DNA from 4 places in the Shigella sp. SIG3 genome. Region 1 is predicted to be linked to each of the others. Evidence: predicted binding sites of a transcription regulator. Region 1 holds the regulator's gene; each other region holds the start of a gene.
The links. The regulator PurR, encoded in region 1, represses purine synthesis genes. The targets are predictions, from matches to a motif close to CANGCAAACGTTTGCNTG.
Positions count from the first base shown of each region.

Region 2: a site for PurR is predicted at 2,449-2,466, ahead of carA (glutamine-hydrolyzing carbamoyl-phosphate synthase small subunit). Genes of this name have one in related genera too.
Region 3: a site for PurR is predicted at 1,860-1,877, ahead of glyA (serine hydroxymethyltransferase). Genes of this name have one in related genera too.
Region 4: a site for PurR is predicted at 2,953-2,970, ahead of purE (5-(carboxyamino)imidazole ribonucleotide mutase). Genes of this name have one in related genera too.

Region 1 is NZ_JBQZXE010000099.1:7,094-11,954, reverse strand. It holds gene sodB (superoxide dismutase [Fe]) at 1-303, shown strand, start outside; gene ACUU1I_RS15660 (MFS transporter) at 449-1,618, opposite strand; gene cydH (cytochrome bd-I accessory subunit CydH) at 1,784-1,873, opposite strand; gene purR (HTH-type transcriptional repressor PurR) at 2,172-3,197, shown strand; gene punR (DNA-binding transcriptional activator PunR) at 3,194-4,126, opposite strand; gene punC (purine nucleoside transporter PunC) at 4,239-4,861, shown strand, end outside.
Region 2 is NZ_JBQZXE010000012.1:45,275-50,135, reverse strand. It holds gene ispH (4-hydroxy-3-methylbut-2-enyl diphosphate reductase) at 1-262, shown strand, start outside; gene rihC (ribonucleoside hydrolase RihC) at 328-1,242, shown strand; gene dapB (4-hydroxy-tetrahydrodipicolinate reductase) at 1,409-2,230, shown strand; gene carA (glutamine-hydrolyzing carbamoyl-phosphate synthase small subunit) at 2,685-3,833, shown strand; gene carB (carbamoyl-phosphate synthase large subunit) at 3,851-4,861, shown strand, end outside.
Region 3 is NZ_JBQZXE010000060.1:13,564-18,424, reverse strand. It holds gene ACUU1I_RS12280 (ROK family protein) at 1-291, shown strand, start outside; gene glyA (serine hydroxymethyltransferase) at 489-1,742, opposite strand; gene hmpA (NO-inducible flavohemoprotein) at 2,069-3,259, shown strand; gene glnB (nitrogen regulatory protein P-II) at 3,304-3,642, opposite strand; gene glrR (two-component system response regulator GlrR) at 3,703-4,861, opposite strand, start outside.
Region 4 is NZ_JBQZXE010000102.1:3,996-8,856, forward strand. It holds partial or broken gene ACUU1I_RS15845 (DUF2877 domain-containing protein) at 1-282, shown strand, start outside; gene ACUU1I_RS15850 (carbamate kinase) at 279-1,172, shown strand; gene purK (5-(carboxyamino)imidazole ribonucleotide synthase) at 1,309-2,376, opposite strand; gene purE (5-(carboxyamino)imidazole ribonucleotide mutase) at 2,373-2,882, opposite strand; gene lpxH (UDP-2,3-diacylglucosamine diphosphatase) at 3,000-3,722, opposite strand; gene ppiB (peptidylprolyl isomerase B) at 3,725-4,219, opposite strand; gene cysS (cysteine--tRNA ligase) at 4,393-4,861, shown strand, end outside.

The DNA of each region.
Region 1 (4,861 bases):
GCTGAAGCTATCGCCGCATCTTTTGGCAGCTTTGCCGATTTCAAAGCGCAGTTTACTGATGCAGCGATCAAAAACTTTGGTTCTGGCTGGACCTGGCTGGTGAAAAACAGCGATGGCAAACTGGCTATCGTTTCAACCTCTAACGCGGGTACTCCGCTGACCACCGATGCGACTCCGCTGCTGACCGTTGATGTCTGGGAACACGCTTATTACATCGACTATCGCAATGCACGTCCTGGCTATCTGGAGCACTTCTGGGCGCTGGTGAACTGGGAATTCGTAGCGAAAAATCTCGCTGCATAATAACTGATGGCAAATGCAGCATTGCCTGATGCGCTTCGCTTACCATGCCAACGCGGATGAGGCGTTAACAGCGCATTCGGCAAGATAAATCGCACGTTGTCAGCAACTGTAACGCAGAAGGTTATCCTTCTGCGTTTTTGTTTAATTAGCTGTTAGCAACGCAAACTGTTTCAGGTTGTTTTCTGGCTGACATAAACACCAGCAATAATGCCAGTCCCGCGACAATCGCCCCCGTCACCGGCACAAAGCTGTATCCCAGCCCAGCGGAAATTACCGCACCACCAGCAGCTGCTCCCAGCGCATTTCCAAGATTAAAGGCACCAATATTGACTGATGAAGACAGACCTGGCGCTTCACTGGCGACATGCATCACGCGCATCTGTAACGGAGGTACAACCGCAAAGGTTGCTGCGCCCCACACCACCATGCTAATAGCTGCGCCGAACTCATTGCGGGCCAGGAACGGGATTGCCAGCATAATCACCATCAGCAGCAACAAAAAGCCTTTCAACGTGCCGTTAACTGAACGATCTGCCAGTTTGCCGCCGAGATAGTTACCGATAGAGAATCCGACACCAATCAGCACCAGCATTGCCGTGACGAACACCGGTGTTGCGTGGGTAATACTTTGCAGTACCGGAGAGATATAGGTGTAGAGGGTAAACATTGCACCAGCTCCCAGTACCGTCGTCAGCAATGCAGACAGCACCTGCGGACGCATTAATACCGCCAGCTCTTTTTTCACTTCAGGTCGTGCCCCTGTACCACCTTTAGGTAATGAGAAGAACAGACTTACCATTGAAATCACTCCCAGCCCCGCCGTTGCCAGAAATGACATCCGCCAGCCGATGGTTTCACCCAACCAGGTCGCCGCCGGCACGCCACCGATATTTGCCAGGGTTAACCCCATAAACATAGTGGCAACTGCGCTGGCCTGTTTATGTTTTGGCACCACGCTTGCGGCCACGACTGAACCCAAACCAAAAAATGCTCCGTGATTCAGGCTGGTCAAAATACGTGAAAGCATCAGGGTCATATAATCCGGCGCGATGGCGGAAAGAACGTTGCCTAGCGTGAAAATTGCCATCAGGAAAATCAACGCACTGCGGCGGGCACGATGAGAAAGTAGAAGCGTCATCAGCGGCGCGCCCACCATTACGCCAACTGCATAGGCACTGATTAACATTCCGGCAGCGGGAATCGAGACATCCACACCGCGCGCAATGACGGGCAACAAGCCCATTGGCGAGAACTCCGTTGTCCCGATACCAAACGCGCCAATCGCCAGCGCCAGCAACGGATAGTTAATTTTCATGCCTTATCTCCACCTCTTCGCGTCATTACGCGATATTCATTAAAGTGGCGAAAGCATGACAGCAATCACAAAAAAATGAAAATAACAAAAAGAGAAAACACTTTTGCCATTTTGCTAACAAACAGGAAGGAGATGCGAGGGAGAACGCGCTCCCTCGAGAGGAAATCAGTGCAGCGCGGCAGTCAAACCCACGGCTACGATCAAACCGAGGACGATAATCGTTGTTACCAGTGAAAATTTAAGGTCGGTGCTCATCAAGTTTTCTCCTTTTTTATTACCACACAAAAAGTGATATTACGCATTTTTACACACTGTTATGAAAAAATCTCCCGTCATTTATAATGATAAGTGTTTTTACCACTTCCCCTTTTCGTCAAGATCGGCCAAAATTCCACGCTTACACTATTTGCGTACTGGCCATTGACCCCTTCCTGACGCTCCGTGTCGTTTTTCCGGCGTACCGCAACACTTTTGTTGTGCGTAAGGTGTGTAAAGGCAAACGTTTACCTTGCGATTTTGCAGGAGCTGAAGTTAGGGTCTGGAGTGAAATGGAATGGCAACAATAAAAGATGTAGCGAAACGAGCAAACGTTTCCACTACAACTGTGTCACACGTGATCAACAAAACACGTTTCGTCGCTGAAGAAACGCGCAACGCCGTGTGGGCAGCGATTAAAGAATTACACTACTCCCCTAGCGCGGTGGCGCGTAGCCTGAAGGTTAACCACACCAAGTCTATCGGTTTGCTGGCGACCAGCAGCGAAGCGGCCTATTTTGCCGAGATCATTGAAGCAGTTGAAAAAAATTGCTTCCAGAAAGGTTACACCCTGATTCTGGGTAATGCGTGGAACAATCTTGAGAAACAGCGGGCTTATCTGTCGATGATGGCGCAAAAACGCGTCGATGGTCTGCTGGTGATGTGTTCTGAGTACCCAGAGCCGTTGCTGGCGATGCTGGAAGAGTATCGCCATATCCCAATGGTGGTGATGGACTGGGGTGAAGCAAAAGCTGACTTCACCGATGCGGTCATTGATAACGCGTTCGAAGGCGGCTACATGGCCGGGCGTTATCTGATTGAACGCGGTCACCGCGAAATCGGCGTCATCCCCGGCCCGCTGGAACGTAACACCGGCGCAGGCCGCCTTGCCGGTTTTATGAAGGCGATGGAAGAAGCGATGATCAAGGTGCCGGAAAGCTGGATTGTGCAGGGTGACTTTGAACCTGAATCCGGTTATCGCGCCATGCAGCAAATCCTGTCGCAGCCGCATCGCCCTACTGCCGTCTTCTGTGGTGGCGATATCATGGCAATGGGCGCACTTTGTGCTGCTGATGAAATGGGCCTGCGCGTCCCGCAGGATGTTTCGCTGATCGGTTATGATAACGTGCGCAACGCGCGCTATTTTACGCCGGCGCTGACCACGATCCATCAGCCAAAAGATTCGCTGGGTGAAACAGCGTTCAACATGCTGTTGGATCGTATCGTCAACAAACGTGAAGAACCGCAGTCCATTGAAGTGCATCCGCGTTTGATTGAACGCCGCTCCGTGGCTGACGGCCCGTTCCGCGACTATCGTCGTTAATCACCCGTTGCGGGAGTCTCTTCCGGCTCCCGCAGCCACTCCTTATTCAGCGTCTCACTATCGCCGAGATACTCAAGCAGCCAGGTTAACGCAGGCGACATATCATTTTGCTGCCATGTCAGACAACATGCCGAATCCGGGAAGGGGTTTTCCAGTTCAAGTGCTACCCACTTCCCCTCATTAAGCCACGGTTTGGCGAAATGTGTTGGCACCATCCCTATGCATAATCCTGCCGAGATACAGGTTGCCGATGATTCCCAGTCAGGTACGACAAGTCTTTTTTGGTTATCCAGCAACCAGGTAATACGTTTAGGTAGCGTTCGCGAGGTGTCTTCGCGCACCAACGACGGCCAGTTGCGCAACGTATCATCGCTGAACGGGCCATCCATCAACGCCAGCGGGTGGTGACTGGCAACAACGCAACTCCAGCTTAGCATCCCCATATCCCGGAAGGCATAACGACCGCCTACCGGAATCGCGCGTGTTGCGCCAATTGCCAGTTCCACGCGCCCGTCGGAAAGCGCATCCCAGACACCGTTGAACACTTCCTGAAAGACAAGAAGTTCAACATCATCAAAATGGCGATAAAAATCAACGATCATCTGCCGTGTACGTTCTGGCCTGACAATATTATCCACTGCGATAGCTAACTGACCGCGCCAGCCGTTCGCTATCTGCTGACATTGCTGGCGGGTGATCTGCATTTTTTTGACAACAGAGCGCCCTTCTTTGAGAAACCACGCTCCAGCAGCGGTCAGCTCCACATCACGGTGCCGTCGTTCAAAGAGCGGTACCGCCAGCCACTCTTCCAGCTGACGCACGGTATAGCTGACCGCAGAAGGAACGCGATGCAGCTCCTGTGCCGCAGCGCTAAAACTACCATTACGCGCTACCGCATCAACAACTTCGAGTGAATATTCTGACCACATAGTCAGCCTGCAAAATTTTTGAAACCAGTCATCAAATATTACCGTTTCACAACACTAATTTCACTCCCTACACTTTGCGGCGGTGTTTAATTGAGAGATTTAGAGAATATACATGCAACCTGGGAAAAGATTTTTAGTCTGGCTGGCGGGTTTGAGCGTACTCGGTTTTCTGGCAACCGATATGTATCTGCCTGCTTTCGCCGCCATACAGGCCGACCTGCAAACGCCTGCGTCTGCTGTCAGTGCCAGCCTTAGTCTGTTCCTTGCCGGTTTTGCCGCAGCCCAGCTTCTGTGGGGGCCACTCTCCGACCGTTATGGTCGTAAACCGGTGTTATTAATCGGCCTGACAATTTTTGCGTTAGGTAGTCTGGGGATGCTGTGGGTAGAAAACGCCGCCACGCTGCTGGTATTGCGTTTTGTACAGGCTGTGGGGGTCTGCGCCGCGGCGGTTATCTGGCAAGCATTAGTGACAGATTATTATCCTTCACAGAAAGTCAACCGTATTTTTGCGACCATCATGCCGCTGGTGGGTCTGTCTCCGGCACTGGCTCCCCTGTTAGGAAGCTGGCTGCTGGTCCATTTTTCCTGGCAGGCGATTTTCGCCACCCTGTTTGCCATTACCGTGGTGCTGATTCTGCCTATTTTCTGGCTCAAACCCACGACGAAGGCCCGTAACAATAGTCAGGATGGTCTGACCTTTACCGACCTGCTACGTTCTAAAACCTATCGCGGCAA
Region 2 (4,861 bases), on a different contig from region 1:
TCTGGCGGAGCTGGCCCAGCGTATGGGCAAACACGCGTTTTTGATTGACGATGCGAAAGATATCCAGGAAGAGTGGGTGAAAGAGGTTAAATGCGTCGGCGTGACTGCGGGCGCATCGGCTCCGGATATTCTGGTGCAGAATGTGGTGGCACGTTTGCAGCAGTTGGGTGGTGGTGAAGCCATTCCGCTGGAAGGCCGTGAAGAAAATATTGTTTTCGAAGTGCCGAAAGAGCTGCGTGTCGATATTCGTGAAGTCGATTAAGTCATTAGCAGCCTAAGTTATGCGAAAATGCCGGTCTTGTTACCGGCATTTTTTATGAAGAAAACATGCGTTTACCTATCTTCCTCGATACTGACCCCGGCATTGACGATGCCGTCGCCATTGCCGCCGCGATTTTTGCCCCCGAACTCGACCTGCAACTGATGACCACCGTCGCGGGTAATGTCTCGGTTGAGAAAACTACCCGCAATGCCCTGCAACTGCTGCATTTCTGGAATGCGGAGATTCCGCTCGCCCAGGGAGCCGCTGTGCCGCTGGTACGCGCACCGCGTGATGCAGCATCTGTGCACGGCGAATCGGGAATGGCTGGCTACGACTTTGTTGAGCACAACCGAAAGCCACTCGGGATACCGGCGTTTCTGGCGATTCGGGATGCCCTGATGCGTGCACCAGAGCCCGTTACCCTGGTGGCCATCGGCCCGTTAACCAATATTGCGCTGTTACTTTTACAATGCCCGGAATGTAAACCGTATATTCGTCGTCTGGTGATCATGGGCGGTTCTGCTGGTCGCGGCAACTGTACACCAAATGCCGAGTTTAATATCGCTGCCGATCCAGAAGCGGCTGCCTGTGTCTTCCGTAGCGGCATCGAAATTGTCATGTGCGGTCTGGATGTCACCAATCAGGCAATATTAACCCCTGACTATCTCGCTACTTTACCGGAGTTGAATCGCACCGGAAAAATGCTCCACGCCCTGTTTAGCCACTACCGTAGCGGCAGTATGCAAAGCGGTCTGCGAATGCACGATCTCTGCGCCATCGCCTGGCTGGTGCGCCCGGACTTATTCACCCTCAAGCCGTGTTTTGTCGCGGTAGAAACTCAAGGCGAATTTACCTCAGGCACGACGGTGGTTGATATCGACGGTTGCCTGGGCAAACCAGCCAATGTACAGGTGGCATTGGATCTGAATGTAAAAGGCTTCCAACAGTGGGTGGCTGAGGTGCTGGCTCTGGTGCCGTAACCTGTCACATGTTATCGGCATGCAGTCATTCATCGACTCATGCCTTTCACTGATATCCCTCCCTGTTTATCATTAATTTCTAATTATCAGCGTTTTTGGCTGGCGGCGTAGCGATGCGCTGGTTACTCTGAAAACGGTCTATGCAAATTAACAAAAGAGAATAGCTATGCATGATGCAAACATCCGCGTTGCCATCGCGGGAGCCGGGGGGCGTATGGGCCGCCAGTTGATTCAGGCGGCACTGGCATTAGAAGGCGTGCAGCTGGGCGCGGCGCTGGAGCGCGAAGGATCTTCTTTACTGGGCAGCGACGCCGGTGAGCTGGCTGGTGCAGGGAAAACAGGCGTTACCGTGCAAAGCAGTCTTGATGCGATAAAAGATGATTTTGATGTGTTTATCGATTTTACCCGTCCGGAAGGTACGCTGAACCATCTCGCTTTTTGTCGGCAGCATGGCAAAGGGATGGTGATCGGCACTACGGGGTTTGACGAAGCCGGTAAACAGGCAATTCGTGACGCCGCCGCCGATATTGCGATTGTCTTTGCCGCCAATTTTAGCGTTGGCGTTAACGTCATGCTTAAGCTGCTGGAGAAAGCAGCCAAAGTGATGGGTGACTACACCGATATCGAAATTATTGAAGCACATCATAGACATAAAGTTGATGCGCCGTCAGGCACCGCACTGGCAATGGGAGAGGCGATCGCCCACGCCCTTGATAAAGATCTGAAAGATTGCGCGGTCTACAGTCGTGAAGGCCATACCGGTGAACGTGTGCCTGGTACCATTGGTTTTGCCACCGTGCGTGCAGGTGACATCGTTGGCGAACATACCGCGATGTTTGCCGATATTGGCGAGCGTCTGGAGATCACCCATAAGGCGTCCAGCCGCATGACATTTGCTAACGGTGCGGTAAGATCGGCTTTGTGGTTGAGTGGTAAGGAAAGTGGTCTTTTTGATATGCGAGATGTGCTTGATCTCAATAATTTGTAACCACAAAATGTTTATTATGATGCAAAAGTAACACATTTAATTTATTAATTATAAAGGGCTTTAATTTTTAGCCCTTTTATTTTTGGTGTTATGCTTTTAAATTTTCTATAACTGCCAAAAATTACATGTTTCGTCTTCTATTTTTGTTGTTTTAATGTAAATTTTGACCATTTGGTCCACTTTTTCCTGCTCGTTTTTATTTCATGCAATCTTCTTGCTGCGCAAGCGTTTTCCAGAACAGGTTAGATGATGTTTTTGTCGCTTAATGCCTGTAAAACATGCATGAGCCACAAAATAATATAAAAAATCCTGCCATTAAGTTGACTTTTAGCGCCCATATCTCCAGAATGCCGCCGTTTGCCAGAAATTCGTCGGTAAGCAGATTTGCATTGATTTACGTCATCACTGTGAATTAATATGCAAATAAAGTGAGTGAATATTCTATGGAGGTGTTTTGATTAAGTCAGCGCTATTGGTTCTGGAAGACGGAACCCAGTTTCACGGTCGGGCCATAGGGGCAACAGGTTCGGCGGTTGGGGAAGTCGTTTTCAATACTTCAATGACCGGTTATCAAGAAATCCTCACTGATCCTTCCTATTCTCGTCAAATCGTTACTCTTACTTATCCCCATATTGGCAATGTCGGCACTAATGACGCCGATGAAGAATCTTCTCAGGTACATGCACAAGGTCTGGTGATTCGCGACCTGCCGCTGATTGCCAGCAACTTCCGTAATACCGAAGACCTCTCTTCTTACCTGAAGCGCCATAACATCGTGGCGATTGCCGATATCGATACCCGTAAGCTGACGCGTTTACTGCGCGAGAAAGGCGCACAGAATGGCTGCATTATCGCAGGCGATAACCCGGATGCGGCGCTGGCGTTAGAAAAAGCCCGCGCGTTCCCAGGTCTGAACGGCATGGATCTGGCAAAAGAAGTGACCACCGCAGAAGCCTATAGCTGGACACAAGGGAGCTGGACGTTGACCGGCGGCCTGCCAGAAGCGAAAAAAGAAGACGAGCTGCCGTTCCACGTCGTGGCTTATGATTTTGGTGCCAAGCGCAACATCCTGCGGATGCTGGTGGATAGAGGCTGTCGCCTGACCATCGTTCCGGCGCAAACTTCTGCGGAAGATGTGCTGAAAATGAATCCAGACGGCATCTTCCTCTCCAACGGTCCTGGCGACCCGGCCCCGTGCGATTACGCCATTACCGCCATCCAGAAGTTCCTCGAAACCGATATTCCGGTATTCGGCATCTGTCTCGGTCATCAGCTGCTGGCGCTGGCGAGCGGTGCGAAGACTGTCAAAATGAAATTTGGTCACCACGGCGGCAACCATCCGGTTAAAGATGTGGAGAAAAACGTGGTGATGATCACCGCCCAGAACCACGGTTTTGCGGTGGATGAAGCAACATTACCTGCAAACCTGCGTGTCACGCATAAATCCCTGTTCGACGGTACGTTACAGGGCATTCATCGTATCGATAAACCGGCGTTCAGCTTCCAGGGTCACCCTGAAGCCAGCCCTGGTCCACACGACGCCGCGCCGTTGTTCGACCACTTTATCAAGTTAATTGAGCAGTACCGTAAAACCGCTAAGTAATCAGGAGTAAAAGAGCCATGCCAAAACGTACAGATATAAAAAGTATCCTGATTCTGGGTGCGGGCCCGATTGTTATCGGTCAGGCGTGTGAGTTTGACTACTCTGGCGCGCAAGCATGTAAAGCCCTGCGCGAAGAGGGTTACCGCGTCATTCTGGTGAACTCCAACCCGGCGACCATCATGACCGACCCGGAAATGGCCGATGCGACCTACATCGAGCCGATTCACTGGGAAGTGGTACGCAAGATTATTGAAAAAGAGCGCCCGGACGCGGTGCTGCCAACCATGGGCGGTCAGACGGCGCTGAACTGCGCGCTGGAGCTGGAACGTCAGGGCGTGTTGGAAGAGTTCGGTGTCACCATGATTGGTGCCACTGCCGATGCGATTGATAAAGCAGAAGACCGCCGTCGTTTCGACGTAGCGATGAAGAAAATTGGTCTGGAAACCGCGCGTTCCGGTATCGCACACACGATGGAAGAAGCGCTGGCTGTTGCCGCTGACGTGGGCTTCCCGTGCATTATTCGCCCATCCTTTACCATGGGCGGTAGCGGCGGCGGTATCGCTTATAACCGTGAAGAGTTTGAAGAAATTTGCGCCCGCGGTCTGGATCTCTCTCCGACCAAAGAGTTGCTGATTGATGAGTCGCTGATCGGCTGGAAAGAGTACGAGATGGAAGTGGTGCGTGATAAAAACGACAACTGCATCATCGTCTGCTCTATCGAAAACTTTGATGCGATGGGCATCCACACCGGTGACTCCATCACTGTCGCGCCAGCCCAAACGCTGACTGACAAAGAATATCAAATCATGCGTAACGCCTCGATGGCGGTGCTGCGTGAAATCGGCGTTGAAACCGGTGGTTCCAATGTCCAGTTTGCGGTGAACCCGAAAAACGGTCGCCTGATTGTTATCGAAATGAACCCACGCGTGTCCCGTTCTTCGGCGCTGGCGTCGAAAGCGACCGGTTTCCCGATTGCTAAAGTGGCGGCGAAACTGGCGGTGGGTTACACCCTAGACGAACTGATGAAC
Region 3 (4,861 bases), on a different contig from region 1:
GAACCGTGGATCACCAGCTGGGTTGATCGCTCTGCCAATGCCATTGGTTTGAGTCTGTATAACTTCCTCAACATCCTCAATATTAATCAGATTTGGTTGTACGGTCGCAGTTGTGCCTTTGGTGAGAACTGGCTTAATACTATTATTCGCCAGACAGGATTTAACCCGTTCGACCGCGACGAAGGACCGAGCGTGAAAGCGACGCAAATTGGCTTCGGGCAATTAAGCCGCGCACAACAGGTGCTGGGAATTGGCTATTTGTATGTTGAGGCGCAGTTACGACAGATTTGATGGCGCGATAACGTAGAAAGGCTTCCCGAAGGAAGCCTTGATGATCATAAACGAAAAATTGCCTGATGCGCTACGCTTATCAGGCCTACACGGAGATTGCAATATATTGAATTTGCAAGATTTTGTAGGCCTGAGAAGGTGTTCATGCCGCATCCAACATGAACAACGAGCACATTGTCAGCAAATCACCGTTTCGCTTATGCGTAAACCGGGTAACGTGCGCAGATGTCGAGAACTTTACCTTTGATGCGCTCGATAACGGCTTCATCATTGATGCTGTCCAGCACGTCACACATCCAGCCAGCCAGTTCTTTCGCTTCAGCTTCTTTAAAGCCGCGACGGGTAATCGCCGGAGTACCTACACGAATACCGGAGGTCACAAACGGGCTCTTCGGATCGTTCGGTACGCTGTTTTTGTTGACGGTGATGTTAGCACGGCCCAGAGCGGCGTCTGCTTCTTTACCGGTCAGGTTTTTATCAACCAGATCAACCAGGAACAGGTGGTTATCAGTGCCGCCGGAAACCACTTTGTAGCCGCGCTCGAGGAACACTTCTACCATCGCTTTAGCGTTTTTCGCGACCTGCTGCTGGTAAGTTTTGAACTCAGGCTCCATCGCTTCTTTCAGAGCAACCGCTTTACCGGCGATTACGTGCATCAACGGACCGCCCTGACCACCAGGGAAAACGGCAGAGTTCAGTTTTTTGTACAGCTCTTCGCTACCACCTTTCGCCAGGATCAGGCCGCCGCGCGGACCCGCCAGGGTTTTGTGAGTGGTGGTAGTAACAACGTGAGCATGAGGAACCGGGTTCGGGTAGACGCCAGCAGCAACCAGGCCCGCAACGTGCGCCATATCAACGAACAGATAAGCACCGATGCTGTCAGCGATTTCACGCATTTTCGCCCAGTCAACCACGCCGGAATATGCAGAGAAACCACCGATAATCATTTTCGGCTTGTGTTCTTTGGCTTGTTTTTCCAGATCGGCGTAATCGATATGACCGGTAGCATCGATACCGTAAGGAACGATGTTGTACAGTTTACCGGAGAAGTTAACCGGAGAACCGTGAGTCAGGTGACCGCCATGCGCCAGGTTCATACCCAGAACGGTATCACCTGGTTCCAGCAGCGCGGTGTAGACCGCAAAGTTAGCCTGGGAGCCGGAGTGCGGCTGGACGTTAGCGTAGTCAGCGCCGAACAGTTCTTTCGCACGATCGATCGCCAGTTGTTCAACGATATCAACATACTCGCAACCACCGTAGTAGCGTTTGCCCGGATAACCTTCAGCATATTTGTTGGTCAGCTGAGAACCCTGCGCCTGCATTACGCGCGGGCTGGTGTAGTTTTCGGAGGCGATCAGTTCGATGTGCTCTTCCTGACGTACTTTTTCCTGCTCCATAGCCTGCCACAGTTCGGCATCATAATCGGCAATGTTCATTTCACGCTTTAACATCCGCATCTCCTGACTCAGCTAACAATAAAATTTTTGGCCTTTATAGGCGGTCCTGTTGGACAACGGCGAACAGTATAACCGAATCATTGTGCGATAACAGGTCTTGACAAAGGAATTTACGCAAACGATTACCTTAAGGCTACGCAAGGCTTTGGAGAATAAAGAGCTTGCAACCGGAAACGGATTTCTTTTCAGGTTTGTGATGCAAATTTTTCACTTCATCACATTCTTTCTGAAAAACACCAAAGAACCATTTACATTGCAGGGCTATTTTTTATAAGATGCATTTGAGATACATCAATTAAGATGCAAAAAAGGAAGACCATATGCTTGACGCTCAAACCATCGCTACAGTAAAAGCCACCATCCCTTTACTGGTGGAAACGGGGCCAAAGTTAACCGCCCATTTCTACGACCGTATGTTTACTCATAACCCAGAACTCAAAGAAATTTTTAACATGAGTAACCAGCGTAATGGCGATCAACGTGAAGCCCTGTTTAACGCTATTGCCGCCTACGCCAGTAATATTGAAAACCTGCCTGCGCTGCTGCCAGCGGTAGAAAAAATCGCGCAGAAGCACACCAGCTTCCAGATCAAACCGGAACAGTACAACATCGTCGGTGAACACCTGTTGGCAACGCTGGACGAAATGTTCAGCCCGGGGCAGGAAGTGCTGGACGCGTGGGGTAAAGCCTATGGTGTACTGGCTAATGTATTTATCAATCGCGAGGCGGAAATCTATAACGAAAACGCCAGCAAAGCCGGTGGTTGGGAAGGTACTCGCGATTTCCGCATTGTGGCTAAAACACCGCGCAGCGCGCTTATCACCAGCTTCGAACTGGAGCCGGTCGACGGTGGCGCAGTGGCAGAATACCGTCCGGGGCAATATCTCGGCGTCTGGCTGAAGCCGGAAGGTTTCCCGCATCAGGAAATTCGTCAGTACTCTTTGACTCGCAAACCGGATGGCAAAGGCTATCGTATCGCGGTGAAACGCGAAGAGGGTGGGCAGGTATCCAACTGGTTGCACAATCACGCCAATGTTGGCGATGTCGTGAAACTGGTCGCTCCAGCAGGTGATTTCTTTATGGCTGTCGCAGATGACACACCAGTGACGTTAATCTCTACCGGTGTTGGTCAAACGCCAATGCTGGCAATGCTCGACACGCTGGCAAAAGCAGGCCACACAGCACAAGTGAACTGGTTCCATGCGGCAGAAAATGGCGAAGTTCACGCCTTTGCTGATGAAGTTAAGGAACTGGGGCAGTCACTGCCGCGCTTTACCGCGCACACCTGGTATCGTCAGCCGAGCGAAGCCGATCGCGCTAAAGGTCAGTTTGATAGCGAAGGTCTGATGGATTTGAGCAAACTGGAAGGTGCGTTCAGCGATCCGACAATGCAGTTCTATCTCTGCGGCCCGGTTGGCTTCATGCAGTTTACCGCGAAACAGTTAGTGGATCTGGGCGTGAAGCAGGAAAACATTCATTACGAATGCTTTGGCCCGCATAAGGTGCTGTAATTTGATGTTGCCGGATGGAAACATCCGGCAACCCTTGACGCGGTTTAAATTGCCGCGTCGTCCTCTTCACCGGTACGGATGCGAATGACCCGAGCCACGTCAAAGACGAAGATTTTACCGTCACCGATTTTGCCGGTTTGCGCCGTGCGAATAATGGTATCGACACAGGTATCGACAATGTCGTCCGGTACGACAATCTCAATTTTCACTTTCGGCAGAAAATCCACCATATACTCCGCGCCGCGGTACAGCTCGGTATGGCCTTTCTGGCGACCAAAGCCTTTCACTTCGGTCACCGTCATGCCGGTAATACCGACTTCGGCCAGTGCTTCGCGGACATCGTCCAGCTTGAAGGGTTTTATAATCGCATCAATCTTTTTCATGCTATTCCTTGAAAAGGTTGTCTGTCTTTTGATCTGCTAAACGTAACACATAACGCCAATTCATTCCTTGAAATCGTTTGCATCCAGCTCGTGTCGGGAAAGCAGTTTATAAAATTCTGTCCGGTTGCGCCCCGCCATTCTCGCCGCGTGGGTGACGTTGCCTTTGGTGATTTGCAGCAGCTTACGCAAATAGTTGAGTTCAAAATGATTACGTGCCTCAACAAAGGTTGGCAGCGCCGTATTTTCACCCTCCAGCGCCTGCTCCACCAGCGCATCACTAATCACCGGAGATGAGGTCAGCGCCACGCACTGTTCAATCACGTTGACCAACTGGCGCACATTACCCGGCCAGCTCGCGGTCATCAGGCGTTTCATCGCATCGGTAGAGAACGCGCGGACAAACGGTTTATGTCGCTCTGCCGCCTGGCGCAACAGGTGATTTGCCAGTAGCGGAATGTCTTCTGTGCGCTCCGCCAGTGCCGGAATTTTCAGGCTGACAACGTTGAGGCGGTAATAGAGATCTTCGCGGAATTCCCCGCGCGCCATCGCTTTTGACAGATCACGGTGAGTGGCAGAAATAATCCGCACATTGATATCAATATCGCGGTTACTGCCCAGCGGGCGCACTTTACGCTCCTGCAACACGCGCAGCAGTTTGACCTGTAACGGCGCAGGCATATCGCCAATTTCATCGAGAAATAGCGTTCCGCCTTCCGCCGCCTGGAATAAACCTTCGCGATTGCTGACAGCGCCAGTAAACGCGCCACGCGCATGACCAAACAGCTCCGACTCCAGCAATTGCTCGGGCAATGCGCCACAGTTAATAGCAATAAATGGTTTGCTGTTGCGCGGGCTGGCGTTGTGGATAGCCTGGGCGAAAATCTCTTTCCCGGTGCCGCTCTGACCGTTAATCAAAACGCTGACGTCTGATTGCGCCACCAGCCGCGCCTGTTCCAGCAAACGCAGCATCAGCGGGCTGCGGGTGACAATTGCCTCGCGCCAGCGTTCATCGGTGGCTGGCGCGGATTGCTCCAGCGCATCGTCAATTGCCTGATATAGCGCATCTTTATCGACAGGCTTGGTGAGGAAACTAAAAACGCCCTGCTGTGTTGCAGCAACGGCATCGGGGATAGAACCATGCGCAGTAAGAATAATTACTGGCATTCCCGGCTGCACTTTCTGGATTTCAGCAAATAGCTGCATACCGTCCATTTCATCC
Region 4 (4,861 bases), on a different contig from region 1:
GCGGCCTGGTATTATGGCGCTTTAGATGCGCGCGCCGGTCGCCCGTTTTTTGCCTGTTCCGACAATCTTCAACTCGTTACCACAGCGGTGAGCGTCAGTTATTTACGTTATGCCGCGCAAGGATATTTCGCCTCGCCACTCCTGCACTTTGTCCATGCTCTGAGTTGCCCGAAACGTACCGCTGTTGCGATTGATTCGCTGCTGGCGCTGGGGCATACGTCAGGGGCAGATACGCTGCTGGGGTTCTGGCTTGGCCAACAATTATTACAAGGAAAACCATGAAAACACTGGTTGTAGCTCTTGGGGGCAACGCCTTACTCCAGCGCGGTGAGGCGCTGACGGCGGAAAATCAATATCGCAATATCGCCAGTGCTGTACCCGCGCTGGCACGCCTGGCCCGTTCTTATCGGCTGGCGATTGTTCACGGCAACGGGCCGCAGGTGGGGCTGCTGGCGTTACAGAATCTGGCGTGGAAAGAGGTAGAACCGTATCCGCTGGATGTGCTGGTGGCGGAAAGCCAGGGGATGATTGGCTATATGCTGGCGCAGAGCTTGAGCGCACAGCCGCAGATGCCGCCTGTTACGACGGTGCTGACGCGCATTGAGGTTTCGCCTGATGATCCGGCGTTTTTGCAGCCAGAGAAATTTATTGGTCCGGTTTATCAGCCAGAAGAACAAGAGGCACTGGAAGCGGCTTACGGCTGGCAGATGAAACGTGATGGTAAATATTTGCGCTGGGTGGTGGCGTCTCCGCAACCGCGTAAAATTCTCGACAGCGAAGCCATCGAGTTGTTGCTCAAAGAGGGGCATGTGGTGATTTGCAGTGGCGGCGGCGGTGTGCCTGTGACGGAAGATGGGGCAGGGAGTGAAGCGGTGATTGATAAAGATCTCGCCGCTGCGTTGCTCGCCGAGCAGATTAATGCCGATGGACTGGTGATCCTCACCGATGCTGATGCGGTATATGAAAACTGGGGAACGCCGCAGCAACGTGCCATTCGCCATGCCACACCGGATGAGTTAGCGCCATTTGCCAAAGCCGATGGTTCGATGGGGCCGAAGGTAACGGCGGTGAGTGGTTATGTCAGAAGCCGTAGTAAACCCGCGTGGATTGGGGCGTTATCGCGAATTGAAGAGACGCTGGCGGGCGAAGCGGGGACCTGTATTTCGCTGTAGTGATGAGAGCATCCGGCAATCGGTGCACCATGCCTGATGCGACGCTTGACGCGTCTTATCAGGCCTACAATGGGTACCGGAGCGGTAAGCCGGATAAGGCGTTTACGCCGCATCCGGCAATCAAATGAGCACCTGCTTAACTGAACTTACTCTGCGCCCAAATCACGCCGCTGGCATACTCTGGCGGCAGCAGCGGGATTAAGGCTTCCAGCGTCGCAGTCAGACGCGATGTGTCGCTGTCGGTCAAATTCAGATGCCCCACTTTACGCCCCGGACGGACTTCTTTGTCGTACCAGTGCAGATGCACCAGCGGCAATTTCAGCCAGTCATAATTCACATCGCTACCAATCAGATTGATCATCACCGACGGATTATTCACTACTGGTTGCGGTAACGGCAGATCGGTAATCGCCCGCAGATGCAGCTCAAACTGGCTGATGCTGGCACCGTTTTGTGTCCAGTGACCGCTGTTATGCACACGCGGAGCCAGTTCGTTGATCAGCAGACCTTGCGGGGTGACAAAACACTCCATCGCCATCACGCCCACATAGCCCAGCTCCTGCATAATCGCCGACAGCATCTCTTCGGCTTGCGCCTGCTGCTGTGCGTTGGCCTGCGGAAAAGCGACGCTGGTGCGCAAAATACCGTCCTGATGCAGGTTATGCGTCAGCGGATAAAACACGGTGCTGCCATCAAAGCCGCGCGCGCCAACCAGCGATACTTCACCAGAGAAGTTAATGCCCTGCTCGACAATACATTCACCGTAACACTCTGCCGGTAACTGTTCGGTTTCATTGGCGCGTAAACTCCATTGACCGCGACCGTCATAGCCACCAGTGCGACGCTTAACAATCGCCAGTTCACCTAAACGATCAAACACCGCAGGCCACTCGCTGCGATCGGCAAGTAACTGCCACGGCGCGGTCGGCAGGTGGAGCTTATCGAAAAGCTGTTTCTGAGTCAGACGGTCAGCAATAATCGGGAACACATCGCGGTTCACAAAGGCCGGATGACGCGCCAGCTCGCGGGTTAATGCGGTTTCCGGCCAGCGTTCGATCTCAGCGGTAATCACGCTTTGTTGAAAAGGCACCGCCGCCGGTTCAGCGTCCAGCCCGACCGGCCAGACAGCAATGCCTAACGGTTCGCCTGCCTGACGCAGCATACGGCCTAACTGCCCGTTACCGAGGACGCAAACCTGTTTCATGCCGCACCTCGCGGGTCCGGGTTTTCCAGCACTTCGTCGGTCTGGGCTTTGCGCCAGCCATTCAGACGCTGGTGTAGCTCTTTATCGTGAGTCGCGAGAATTTGTGCTGCCAGTAATGCCGCGTTTGCCGCGCCAGCTTTACCAATCGCCAGCGTACCCACCGGAATGCCGCGCGGCATTTGTACGATGGAGTAGAGGCTATCGACACCGCTCAGTGCGGCGCTCTGTACTGGCACGCCCAGCACCGGCACCAGCGTTTTGGCGGCAATCATGCCTGGCAGGTGCGCTGCGCCGCCTGCGCCCGCAATAATCACCTGATAACCGTTCTCTTCGGCGCTTTCGGCGAAGCTGAACAGTTTATCGGGGGTGCGGTGAGCAGAAACCACTTCAACGTGGTGCGGGACATTCAGGATTTCGAAGATTTCGACGGCGAACTGCATGGTAGCCCAGTCGCTTTTGGACCCCATCACGATGGCGACACGCGCCGGATTATTGCGGGAAGACATGCGTCTTAAAACTCCTGTGGTGCACAACTCTCGGCTTTAGAGGGCACAGAGAATAGCACGGAAAGAGAGCAAGGAAAACGGTTGCGTGGCTGTGAAATCAGCAAAGTTGTGGGTTTTTTAAAACGGAAAATGAATCAGCTCAACGTCATCCGCCGTGACTTTCACCATCGAACCTTCCGTATGCCAGGCACCCAGTACCACGCGAAAAGCAGGTTGCTGGTTGGCGATAAGTTCATGCACCGCCGGGCGATGGGTATGCCCGTGGATTAGCCATTGCACCTGATGTTTTTCCATCGCACTGACCACAGCGTTTTGGTTAACGTCCATGATCGCCAGCGATTTACTGCTGTTGGCTTCTTTGCTGTTCGCGCGCATTCGCGCGGCAATGCGTTTGCGCACAAACAACGGCAGGGCGAGGAATAGCATTTGCAGCCAGGGTTTGTGGACTTTGGCGCGAAAAGCCTGATAACCCGCGTCATCGGTGCACAGCGTGTCGCCATGCATAATCAACACCCGGCGACCATAAAGTTCGAGCACCTTTTCTTCCGGCAATAATGTCATGCCGCTTTCACGGGCAAAGCGTTTGCCGAGCAGAAAATCACGGTTGCCATGAATGAAATAACAGGGAACGCCGGAATCGGACACCGCTTTGATCGCTGCCGCCATCTGGCGATGGAGTGGGTTGGGATCGTCGTCGCCAATCCATGCTTCAAACAGATCGCCAAGAATATACAGCGCGTCGGCCTTGCGGGCTTCCCCCGCTAAAAAACGCAGAAAACCGGCGGTGATCGCCGGTTCTTCCACGCAGAGATGAAGATCTGCAATAAAGAGTGTCGCCACGATTACTCGCTAACGGTCACGCTTTCAATGATAACGTCTTCTTTTGGCACGTCCTGGTGCATACCGTTACGACCGGTTGCAACACCTTTGATTTTGTCTACCACGTCCATGCCGTCAACCACTTCAGCAAACACGCAGTAGCCCCAACCTTGCAGGCTTTCGCCAGAGAAGTTCAGGAAGTCGTTATCAACCACGTTGATGAAGAACTGTGCAGTTGCAGAGTGCGGAGCCTGAGTACGTGCCATTGCCAGCGTACCACGGGTATTTTTCAGGCCGTTGTTGGCTTCGTTTTTGATCGGTTCTTTGGTGGCTTTTTGTTTCATGCCAGGTTCAAAACCGCCGCCCTGAATCATAAAGCCGTTGATAACACGGTGGAAAATGGTGTTGTTGTAAAAACCTTCGCGGCAGTAGTCCAGGAAGTTTTTAACTGTTTCAGGTGCTTTATTGTCAAAAGTTTTGATGACAATATCGCCGTGATTGGTGTGGAAAGTAACCATTTTTGCATCCTGTTCCGTTTGATTGGTGCTTCAACCCAGTTCGGGTCATATATAGGGTGGTGTTATAGCATAACCGCACGATCGGATCATCACGCAATGTATGCTGATTCGCGCGGGAAATATGGGTATTATACGCAACTCAATTACCCACACATGTCTAAACGGAATCTTCGATGCTAAAAATCTTCAATACTCTGACACGCCAAAAAGAGGAATTTAAGCCTATTCACGCCGGGGAAGTCGGCATGTACGTGTGTGGAATCACCGTTTACGATCTCTGTCATATCGGTCACGGGCGTACCTTTGTTGCTTTTGACGTGGTTGCGCGCTATCTGCGTTTCCTCGGCTATAAACTGAAGTATGTGCGCAACATTACCGATATCGACGACAAAATCATCAAACGCGCCAATGAAAATGGCGAAAGCTTTGTGGCGCTGGTGGATCGCATGATTGCCGAAATGCACAAAGATTTTGATGCTTTGAACATTCTGCGCCCGGATATGGAGCCGCGCGCGACGCACCATATCGCAGAAATTATTGAACTCACTGAACAACTGATCGCCAAAGGTCACGCTTATGTGGCGGACAACGGCGACGTGATGTTCGACGTCCCGACCGATCCAACTTATGGCGTGCTGTCGC